DNA from 3 places in the Cohnella yongneupensis genome. Region 1 is predicted to be linked to each of the others. Evidence: a T-box and tRNA genes for the amino acid it is inferred to sense, from the RefSeq annotation. Region 1 holds a T-box; the other regions hold tRNA genes.
What was found. The T-box of region 1 lies ahead of argS (arginine--tRNA ligase). A T-box ahead of a tRNA ligase gene usually reads a tRNA of that ligase, here a tRNA-Arg.
Positions count from the first base shown of each region.

Region 2: it has a tRNA-Arg gene. The T-box ahead of argS (arginine--tRNA ligase) is inferred to sense a tRNA for this amino acid. The anticodon was not compared.
Region 3: it has a tRNA-Arg gene. The T-box ahead of argS (arginine--tRNA ligase) is inferred to sense a tRNA for this amino acid. The anticodon was not compared.

Region 1 is NZ_JBHSNC010000044.1:11,040-14,317, forward strand. Features, by position in the region: partial or broken gene ACFPQ4_RS14520 (aminoglycoside phosphotransferase family protein) at 1-251, shown strand, start outside; gene ACFPQ4_RS14525 (class I SAM-dependent methyltransferase) at 377-1,168, shown strand; T-box leader at 1,322-1,582, shown strand; gene argS (arginine--tRNA ligase) at 1,629-3,278, shown strand, end outside.
Region 2 is NZ_JBHSNC010000045.1:110,098-113,375, forward strand. Features, by position in the region: gene ACFPQ4_RS14930 (sugar-binding transcriptional regulator) at 40-1,062, opposite strand; tRNA gene ACFPQ4_RS14935 (tRNA-Arg) at 1,324-1,398, shown strand; gene clpP (ATP-dependent Clp endopeptidase proteolytic subunit ClpP) at 1,553-2,140, shown strand; gene sda (sporulation histidine kinase inhibitor Sda) at 2,298-2,555, shown strand; gene ACFPQ4_RS14950 (HPr family phosphocarrier protein) at 2,716-2,985, opposite strand; gene whiA (DNA-binding protein WhiA) at 3,086-3,278, opposite strand, start outside.
Region 3 is NZ_JBHSNC010000024.1:72,766-76,043, forward strand. Features, by position in the region: gene tig (trigger factor) at 1-387, opposite strand, end outside; gene ACFPQ4_RS07590 (hypothetical protein) at 493-1,416, opposite strand; gene ACFPQ4_RS07595 (hypothetical protein) at 1,552-1,746, opposite strand; tRNA gene ACFPQ4_RS07600 (tRNA-Arg) at 1,894-1,970, shown strand; gene ACFPQ4_RS07605 (Gfo/Idh/MocA family protein) at 2,043-3,029, opposite strand; gene ACFPQ4_RS07610 (EamA family transporter) at 3,166-3,278, shown strand, end outside.

The DNA.
Region 1 (3,278 bases):
TGATCGCGGATGAAGCGGATATCGATCACATGGTTGAACACTACCGGCGATGCGTCCCCGCGTATTACAAAGGCTTTTCGGAATATGCGGATGTATCCCGTATCACCGATCATTGTGTCTACGAAATAATCCTTCTTGTATTCGGGTACAGGCTTGTGGAGTGGTATCTCCACACAGAGGCGGATAACGAGAAGATGAAATGTGTCCATACGCTCGAAAAAATCTATGAAATGAAGACCAACCCTAGATAGTCACATCTAGTTACATAGCCTGGACTAACGGGACACGATAGTGAGAATGGTTCGGTTTTGGGACAATAATTTCATTCACATTAAAACCGAATCTGCTAGTTTTTATAGGGAGGGTTTGAATTTTTATGGGTAAAAACAATAAAGTAAAAGAAGCTTGGAATGAATGGTCTGACACAGATTTTGCAAAATACCGTTCAGATGAGCGTATTTCAAAGTTAATAGCTCGACCTGAATCAGCATTTCATCATACGACTTATGCAATGATTAAAGAGGGATTTCCGAGCTTGGAGGGTAAGCGAATCTGTGTGCCTTCAAGCGGTGATAACCATGCTGTCTTTGCGTTTCATTTGATGGGAGCGACAGTGACCTCAGTCGATATTTCGGAACGGCAATTGGAGAATGGTGCTGGGATTGCTCAAAAGCACGGCTGGGACATTGAATTCGTTTGCGATGACACGATGGAATTAGGCAAAATAAAAAGCAATGACTATGATTTGGTCTACACTTCAAATGGAGTTCATGTATGGATTAATGATTTAAATTCCATGTATCAAAATATTCATAGAGTACTTAAAGACAATGGCACTTATTTAATGTATGATGTTCACCCATTTACGCGTCCTTTCGGAGACGATACGAAGCAAATTTCTGTCGTAAGGCCGTATGACTCAATAGGGCCTCATGGGGTAATACCAACCTATACATGGCGTTTGCAGGATATTATGAATGCAATCGTGTCATCAGGTCTTAGCATTAAGCATATCGAAGAAATGTACGCGGAGTACAATACATACTGGTTTGAAGTTAGCGGTGATAGAGAAGAGATGTCAAAAGAAGAAGTCGAAAGACTATATAAATGGGAGCACAATCCTTTAGCCGCCATACCTCAATGGTTATCAATAAATGCTGCTAAATGACTCGATTGACTTAGAAAATTACGTGTAATTAATCATTCCTAACGGTAACGATAACTGAAGGAGTTAGGTAGCTCTTTTACCCATGTACGTACGACATCCCAAGCAGCTATCTTGCTTTTTTTGGTAAATTGGCTATACTAATAACATTCATAGTGAACGACGATGAACGGAAGAGTATTCCGCGTTAGATTGCTTCAGCGAGCCGGGGATGGTGGAAGCCGGTGCTAAGGCGCGGAGGAAGCGCACCCGGGAGTTGGCTGTCTGAACCGGCCCAAGGGGCCGTTATAGGGCGGCCCGGCAGTTGCCGTTATCGCATCAAGTGGAACGTATTGCCTTTCTTACCCTTTGTAATGGGTGAAGTTTTTCGGTGTCGTTCCAGAAGAGTGGTACCACGGACTAACCCCCGTCTCTTATTCGAGACGGGGGTTTATTTATTTTTTATTAAGGAGGCATGACCGTCATGAGAATTCTTGAAGCCGCGGCCGATACATTAATGCCACATGTTCCCGGACTTAGCCGTGAAGATTTGATGGCTTTACTCGAACTACCGCCGCGTCCGGAAATGGGGGATATTGCTTTTCCCTGCTTCACTCTTGCTAAGATCCTACGCATGTCACCGGCTACCATCGCGATAGATTTCGCGGATAAGCTGAACATACCCGGTAGCAATGCCTCCGTTGAGGGGATCCGTGCTGTTGCGCTTGGCTCCTATTTAAATCTGTTTTTTGAACCGAAGATTTGGGGGCTACGAATCGCAACAGACGCGACCAAGCCGAAATACGGCAGTTCGCATGCTGGATACGGGAAACGTGTGGTCATCGACTTATCCTCTCCGAACATTGCGAAGCCATTCGGTGTTGGTCATTTGCGCTCCACGGTCATTGGGTCCGCACTTGCCAACCTATACGCTGCATGTGGCTGGGACGTAGTGAAGGTGAACCATATTGGAGACTGGGGTACGCAGTTTGGCAAACTGATGGAAGCATACAGACTATGGGGGAACGAAGATAAGCTGGCTATCGAACCGATCAGGGAGAGTCTAAGGCTTTATGTTCGCTTTCATGAAGAAGCGGAAGGCAATCCAGCACTCGTGGACGCAGGACGGGACTGGTTCAGACGGCTTGAGCAGGGAGATCCGGAAGCTGAGAGGCTCTGGCGCTATTTTGTAGGGGTGAGTATGGAGGAATTCGAACGTGTCTACGCTCGCCTGGGCGTGACGTTTGACCACACATTGGGGGAGAGCTTCTACAATGATAAGATGGAACCCGTTGTAGACGAACTGCGAGCCAAAGGCATTCTGGAGGAAAGTGATGGTGCCCAGGTGGTAAGACTGGAGGAGGAAGGATTGCCACCTTGCCTAATTCTGAAATCCAACGGTACGACGATCTATCCGACGCGTGATCTTGCAACAGCTATTTACCGAAAAACCGTCATGGATGCAGACCGAATGCTCTATGTCGTAGGGGCAGAACAGGCATTGCATTTCGACCAGGTATTTGCCGTCCTTCGCCGATTGGGCCACGAGTGGGCAGTGAATTGCGAGCACGTTCCGTTTGGTCTGATGAAGATACAAGGGAAGAAGATGTCGACTCGCAAAGGAAAGGTTGTTTTTCTGGACGAGGTTCTAGACGAAGCGGTGCAAAAAGCGCTGGAAGCAGCGTCGAAGAGCAACCTGCATCCAGACGAAGCCATTCATGTGGCAGAAGCCGTAGGTATCGGGGCGGTGATCTTCGGCGACCTAAGAGGAAACCGAATGTCAGAGATTGATTTTGCGCTTGACGAAATGCTCCGTTTTGAAGGTGATACCGGCCCATATGTCCAATATACTCATGCTAGGACGGTCAGGCTTATTGAAAAAGGAAAGGCTGCAGGTATTACGAGTCTTCATCTAGACGGACTAGAAGTATTCAGTTCAGTTAGTACGGATGGATGGGCATGCTTAAAAACGATCGATAGCTTCCCGGATGCGGTGCGTGATGCTGTACGGTTGAACGAGCCGTCGGTGGTTGCCCGCCATCTGTTGGACTTGGCAAAGACGTTCAATCGATTTTATCGGAACGAGCGTATTTTGACCAATGATACTACAGAGTCGGCGTCGAGACTGCATCTG
Region 2 (3,278 bases), on a different contig from region 1:
ACAACATTTCTACACTTTCATTGTAAAAGGTTGCAACCGTCAAATGTGCTTAAGCGCTTCTTCGGCGCCCGCTTCGTCCGTCACCAGCACGTCGTCGTGACCGAACCTCATAACCGAAGCGATCGCTTCGCCTTTGCTTCGTCCGCCGGCGATGCCGATTACGATGCCTGCCGCTTCGATATCTTCCAGCCGCAAGCCCGCCGTCGCCATCCGATGCACGACTTTGCCGTTGCGATCGAAGTAGTAACCGAACGCTTCCGCTAGCGCGCCGTCCTTCAACAGCTCATTCTTCGTGCCGTCGTTCAGCTTGCGCCTGCGTGCCATCGTGAGCGCATCGCCGATTCCGTGAACGACGATTCTTGCGCTGCGGATCATATCGACGACTTCGCGAACGTTGGGCTCTTGCATCAGCGTCTGGTACGCTTCTTCGCTGAGATGATCCGGTACGTGAAGCATCCTATAGCGAGCTCCCGTACGTTTGGCGAGTTCGGCGGCGATCGTGTTCGCTTGATAATCGACGCTTTCGCCTAGCCCTCCGCGCGCGGGTACGAACCAGTTGTCGCGAAGCTGGACCGGCGCCGCGAATTGCGAAGCCATTCTAGCCATCGTCGAGCCGCCCATCACTGCGACGACATCGCCGGATGATAAGCTCTCGCGCAGCACTCTGCTGCCCGCTCGCCCCATCTCGCGTTTAATGTGATCGGAGGTGTCGGAATCGCCCGGCACTATGATCACGCGCTTCAATCCGAAAGCTTGTCGAACCGCTTCTTCCAGATCCGATAGCCCGAACATTTCTTTAACGATCGGCTCCATCTCTTCGACGAGTTGCCGTCCGGCATCGCTTAACGCCATCCCGGCGGTCCCGATCTCGAGAAGCCCTTGCGAACGAAGCACTTCAAGCTCCGACCGCAGCACGCGCTCCGTTAAGTCGACGCTGGAAGCCAGCGTTCGCCTGCCGATCGTTCCCGTCACGAAGATGTGCCGCAAAATGTCGTACCGCTTCTCCATCGTCTGAAGAATATCGGGTATAAGCTTCTTTTGTATTTCTACGATTTTTCGCATGTATCCGCGTTTCCTCCCGGCAACCGACAGTCATCCTCGGCACTCATGCGATTCAGATTCGCTGGACGCGAATTGTCCCACCACTTCTATTTAAGTCCCACTTCTATATTATCGAAAATCGCGGTCGCTTGCAACAGCAATGTCCACGAAATGCACAAATATACTCATTGTGAATCGCTTGCTTTTCATACCTGTATGACCTATAATAACTCTTGCTGTCACGCATAAGCGGCTATCGGTTCCTTTTATAAATCAAAGCATGCGCCCGTGGTCCAACGGATATGACGCAGCCCTCCGAAGGCTGAGATTGAGGTTCGATTCCTCACGGGCGCGCCAATCTTCGTTTTTGCAAGCCAACCCATAGCATACAGCATAACCGACCGTTCCATACGGTCGGTTTTTTGTTTTCGCCTCTTTGACGTTCTTTGACTTTTGCATCCGATTTCGCTATGATCATGTATAAACCCAATCACGAGGAGGGACGTCACACATGAGTTTCATTCCAATGGTCGTCGAACAGAGTAATCGCGGGGAAAGAGCCTATGATATTTATTCCCGTCTGCTGAAGGATCGTATCGTATTTTTGGGTACGCAGGTGAATGACGTAGTCGCCAACTCCATCATCGCCCAGTTGCTGTTCCTTGCAGCTGAAGACCCGGAAAAAGACATTCACCTTTACATTAATAGCCCCGGCGGATCCATCACTTCCGGCATGGCCATCTACGATACGATGCAATTCATCAAACCTGACGTGTCCACGATCTGCGTAGGCATGGCTGCTTCGATGGGCGCGTTCTTGCTCGCGGCCGGCGCCAAAGGCAAGCGTTTCGCTTTGCCGAACAGCGAAGTCATGATCCATCAGCCACTCGGCGGAGCCGAAGGCCAAGCCAGCGATATTGAAATTCGCGCTCGTCGCATTTTGAAGCTGCGCGACAAGCTTAACGGAATTCTCTCCGAACGTACCGGTCAGCCGATCGAGCGCATCGAGAAAGACACCGACCGCGATAACTTCATGGAAGCGGAGACGGCGCGTGAATACGGCCTCATCGACAAAGTAATCGAAAAAGTCGGCGGATAACCCATACTACAACGACGCGATTGTGTCAAGACAAATTCAAATCTTTGAATGCCCCCTCTCCGACAAGGACGATCCATGGTATGCTATCACAAAGAGGGAATACCATATCCCTCCAGTTCTATCATCGCCTAGGAACGCTGGAAGAGGGGGATCCTGCATGAATCAACGGTCCTATCCGTACGTTGTAAGCAGCCATATCGAGCCGAATACGCATTTCCGACAACCCGGCCACGTACCCACCGACACGATCGCAGCACGCCGGTTAAGCGATAAAGCATCCTTGCTTCGTCCGCTACGGGATGAGCACTTGCTGGAAGTGTACCGGGAAGCCAAGAAGATGAATTTATCGCTCGAGTTCATAGAGTTGCTGGAAGAAGCCATATCCATACGTCAATTGGATTATCAAGAGGCTTAAGAGAACCGCTCGCTGCACCGCCGCCCCCTAGGGGACGGCGGTTTTTTGTTGTGCGCAAATAGCAAGGACGCAGCTAATGTAAGAAGCGGCTACGTCCTTGTTCAATATTAGGATTAAGATGCAAAAAGCTCCCATAATGGGAGCTTTTTGCTAAGTAATATTATTGATTCTCAAGCTCTTCCTTGCTTACCAGCTGCACTAAAGCGGTTACAGCTTGCTCTGCGTCAGAACCTTCCGCACTGATAGCAACCTCGGTCCCCGAGCTGATCGCAAGACTCATGATACCCATAATGCTCTTGGCGTTAACTTTCTTGTCATCCTTCTCCACGAATACATCAGAGGAGAATTTATTGGCTTCTTGCACGAATAGTGCCGCCGGTCTGGCGTGAAGCCCCGTTTTTAGCCGAACAACCACCGGCTGTCTCGTCATGGAACGGCTACCCCCTATCTTTGTTCGTCCCGCTTTTTCGGAACCCCGTGCATCGTTTCTTTGCTATTATAACATTGAACAAACCAAATACGCTATACGCTTATGCGCCGCCGTTTCGGATTTTTTCAGCCCATTCATCCAATTTCCGCAATCGGTGGTTGACGCCGGACTTGCTCACTTGGCCTTTGAGCAAATCCCCGACTTCTTTCAAATTCATGTCGGGATGCTGCAGGCGGATTTCCGCGACTTCGCGCAATTTATCAGGCAAATTATGCAATCCGACTTCTTTCTGC
Region 3 (3,278 bases), on a different contig from region 1:
TTCTACAGGCACTTCAAGACCTTTGTATGCGCCAAGCTTAACTTCAGGCTTAACGGTAACTTTCGCCTTGAATTTGAAAGCTTGTCCTCTGCCGAATTGCTCGACGTCCACGTCGGGACGATCGATCGGCTCGATACCGGCTTCTTCAACGGCTTTCGTATACGCTTCCGGCAACAAAATGTCGATCGCGTCTTGGTACAGGCTTTCGATACCGAAACGAGCTTCGAAAATGCCGCGCGGCACTTTGCCTTTACGGAATCCAGGTACGTTCACTTTTTGAACGACTTTACGGAACGCTTTGTCCAATGCGACCGTTACTTGGTCCGCATCGACCTCGACGTCAAGGACACCGATGTTCTTCTCTATTTTTTCCCAGTTTGCTTTCATATTATGCTTTCCCCTCCGTAACTTCTTGCCGCGTTTTATGCGGCCATTACATAAACCATTCTATTATAAAACAACATCGACCGCCATTCAAGGAAAAACCACTCATCATGAATTGCGAGGCTCCAAGGCGTATTGGCGCAGCCACCTGAGCGCTTGTTCGTAACGAAAGCGCAGCTCGGCCGTAATGCCGTATTGTTCTCTAATCCACTCGTCGTTCTGCTTGCCTTGGAGCTTCTCCAGAAGAAGCTGGTGAAGCGCCGCAGCCCATAGGTCGGATATGCTGTCGCTGCCGTCGATCATGCTTCTGTACATGGATGACCCGTAAGCCGATTGCACGCATTCCTTCCACATTTCCTCCGCGAAGTAGCTGAGGGTCGGATCGGACACTTCGGCGGCTTGATATACGCGCTCCAGCACATCGTGAATGCCCGGAGGGAATTCGGCAAACGCAAGCGGCGTATCGCCGGCCTCTACCGTCAAGCTTTCCCCGTCGCGCCAAAACATAACAGGCCCGCTGCTTCCTTGCTTTCGCAAAGCCTGCAACGCTCTGAACTGGACGGACGGCAAGTAAGGCTGCCGTGCCAACCATTGCTTGAGCGCGTTCTCGATGTCCGGATGTTCGACGTGCATGAGCTGCCCGAGCGCAAGCAACTGTTGCTCGGGATCGTCCCCGTTGTAAAGAGAGGCCAACAGCTTCGGTATGTATTCGGTATCGGTCTGCACGCGGTCAATTACTTTCCGCTTCAGCCAGCCGTCTTCTTCCTGCTCGTCTTCCTCTTCTTCACCCTCGAGCAACCCGTCCGGGTTCAACCCGCTGACCGCTTCCGGGAAGGCGGCGTCCAGCCACCCGAGCAGCGCTTGCCATTCCGTATGATGACGCTCGGCATCGCCATGGCATTGCAGCAAAAACTCGAGCAATCCCTTCGCGTCGCCGTATCGTTCCGTCTCTAACATCTTGGTCAATTGAATCTGATAGTAGTCAAGCGTCTTCGGAAATAAGACGAGATTATCTTTATGTTGCTCCGTCATGGGGATTCCCCCTTCCAAGCCGTCCAACGCGGCATGTTCCATCTATCACCGCATTATAGCACGAACAGCAAGGCAAATGGAAAAATGCGCCGTTCGAAGCTTGAGCCATTGCCTAATCGGGAATCCGCAAGCAGATTACAAGCCGCTGACAGGACGAGCCGCCAAAATTCGCTCCAGCGCGAACGTCCGGTACGCTTGTTTGACCGTATCGAACCCCCTAAGCTTCCCTCGATCCACTTGATAAACGCTAATTTGCCGTTTCGTGATGTTTCCCTTGCTGTCCTGGTAAATGAGCTCGATGATCCGTCCGATGAATTTCTCGATAGACACTAGATTCGCCTCCAACAGGAACATTTGTTCTTATTATATTACGAACAAACGTTCTTATCAAGCTTTCCCCGTCGTGAAGCCGATAAAATAAATACCAACTATAGCCTTGCGTATCAAAATAAATCTGTGATACAATAGCTCTCGCGTGTCCCAGTAGCTCAGCTGGATAGAGCACTCGCCTTCTAAGCGAGTTGTCGGGGGTTCGAGTCCCTCCTGGGACGCCATTGACACGAATGTATGCAAAAGTTATATAGCGTAGCAAAAGCCCGCGAACCTAGGTTCGCGGGCTTTTGCTTTTATTCGAACGGATACTTCAAGTTCCATTGCCATCTAATGCTGTCCAGCGTGTTCATAATCTTAGCCGTCTCGTCCAGTTTCAAGCCGTCGCTTTCCAGGCGTCCTTCGCGGAGGCATGCCATCGCTTCTTCCGCTTCGAACGCGAAGCCGTGCGCCTTGCGATCGTCGTTGATCGTGACCGGCTCTTCGCCCGAGACATTCAAAGTCGCGGACCGCGCGGCGAGGAAACCCGGTACATGAATGTGTCCCTTCGTTCCGTATATGACGGCGTCGTTAACCATCCCGAGCTGCACGGAACCATGCAACGATGCGGTGCGTCCGCCCGCGTATTCGAACAGTAAGGAAAATTGCTCATCCACGCCTGTCTCTCCGATTCTGACCGTACTCATGATTTTATCCGGCTGCACCCCATACACCATGGAAGCGAACGAGACGGGATAAATACCGGCGTCCAGCAACGCACCTCCTCCTAGCGCGGGGTTGAGCAACCTGCCTTCCGGCTGCCAGCCGACGTTAAAGCCGAATTCCGCCTTCACGAGCCGCACCTCGCCGATTTTCCCTTCCGCGAGCCACTCGCGCACTTTGCGAATCGCAGGCAAGTAACGGGTCCACATCGCCTCCATCAAAAACACGCCGTTCTGCTTCGCGCACGCGATCGCTTCTTCCGCTTCATCCGCGTTCATCGTAAACGGCTTCTCGCACAATACGGCTTTGCCCGCGCGAAGGAACGTCAGCATGTTCTCCTTATGTATCGGGTGCAGCGTGCCTATGTACACGATATCGACGTCCGGATCTTGCGCCAGCTGCTCCATGCTTCCGTATGCTTTAGGAACGCCGTACTCCCGGGCGAATTTTTCCGCTTTGCCGAGATCGCGCCCCGCGACGGCAACCAATTCGGCGCCTTCCGCGAAGGCCAAATCTTTGGCGAACAGGGAAGAAATCCATCCCGGCCCCGCGATTCCCCATCTAATCTTCTTCACAGCCATCCAAGCATCCATCCTTTCGCTTTGCTTTTCGCAATGCTGCCTTATTATCTCATATCCGTAGGCTAACGATGGCCAAGTCAGGTAAAATAAGAGAAAAGTCATGCGTTGCGATAATAAAACGGAGGTACATGCAACTATGGGAATGTGGCTCGTATATGCGTTATTGTCCGCGGCTACCGCTGCTTTGGTCGCGATTTTCGGCAAGCTCGGCCTGAAAGATATCGACGCTAACGCCGCGACGGCGATCCG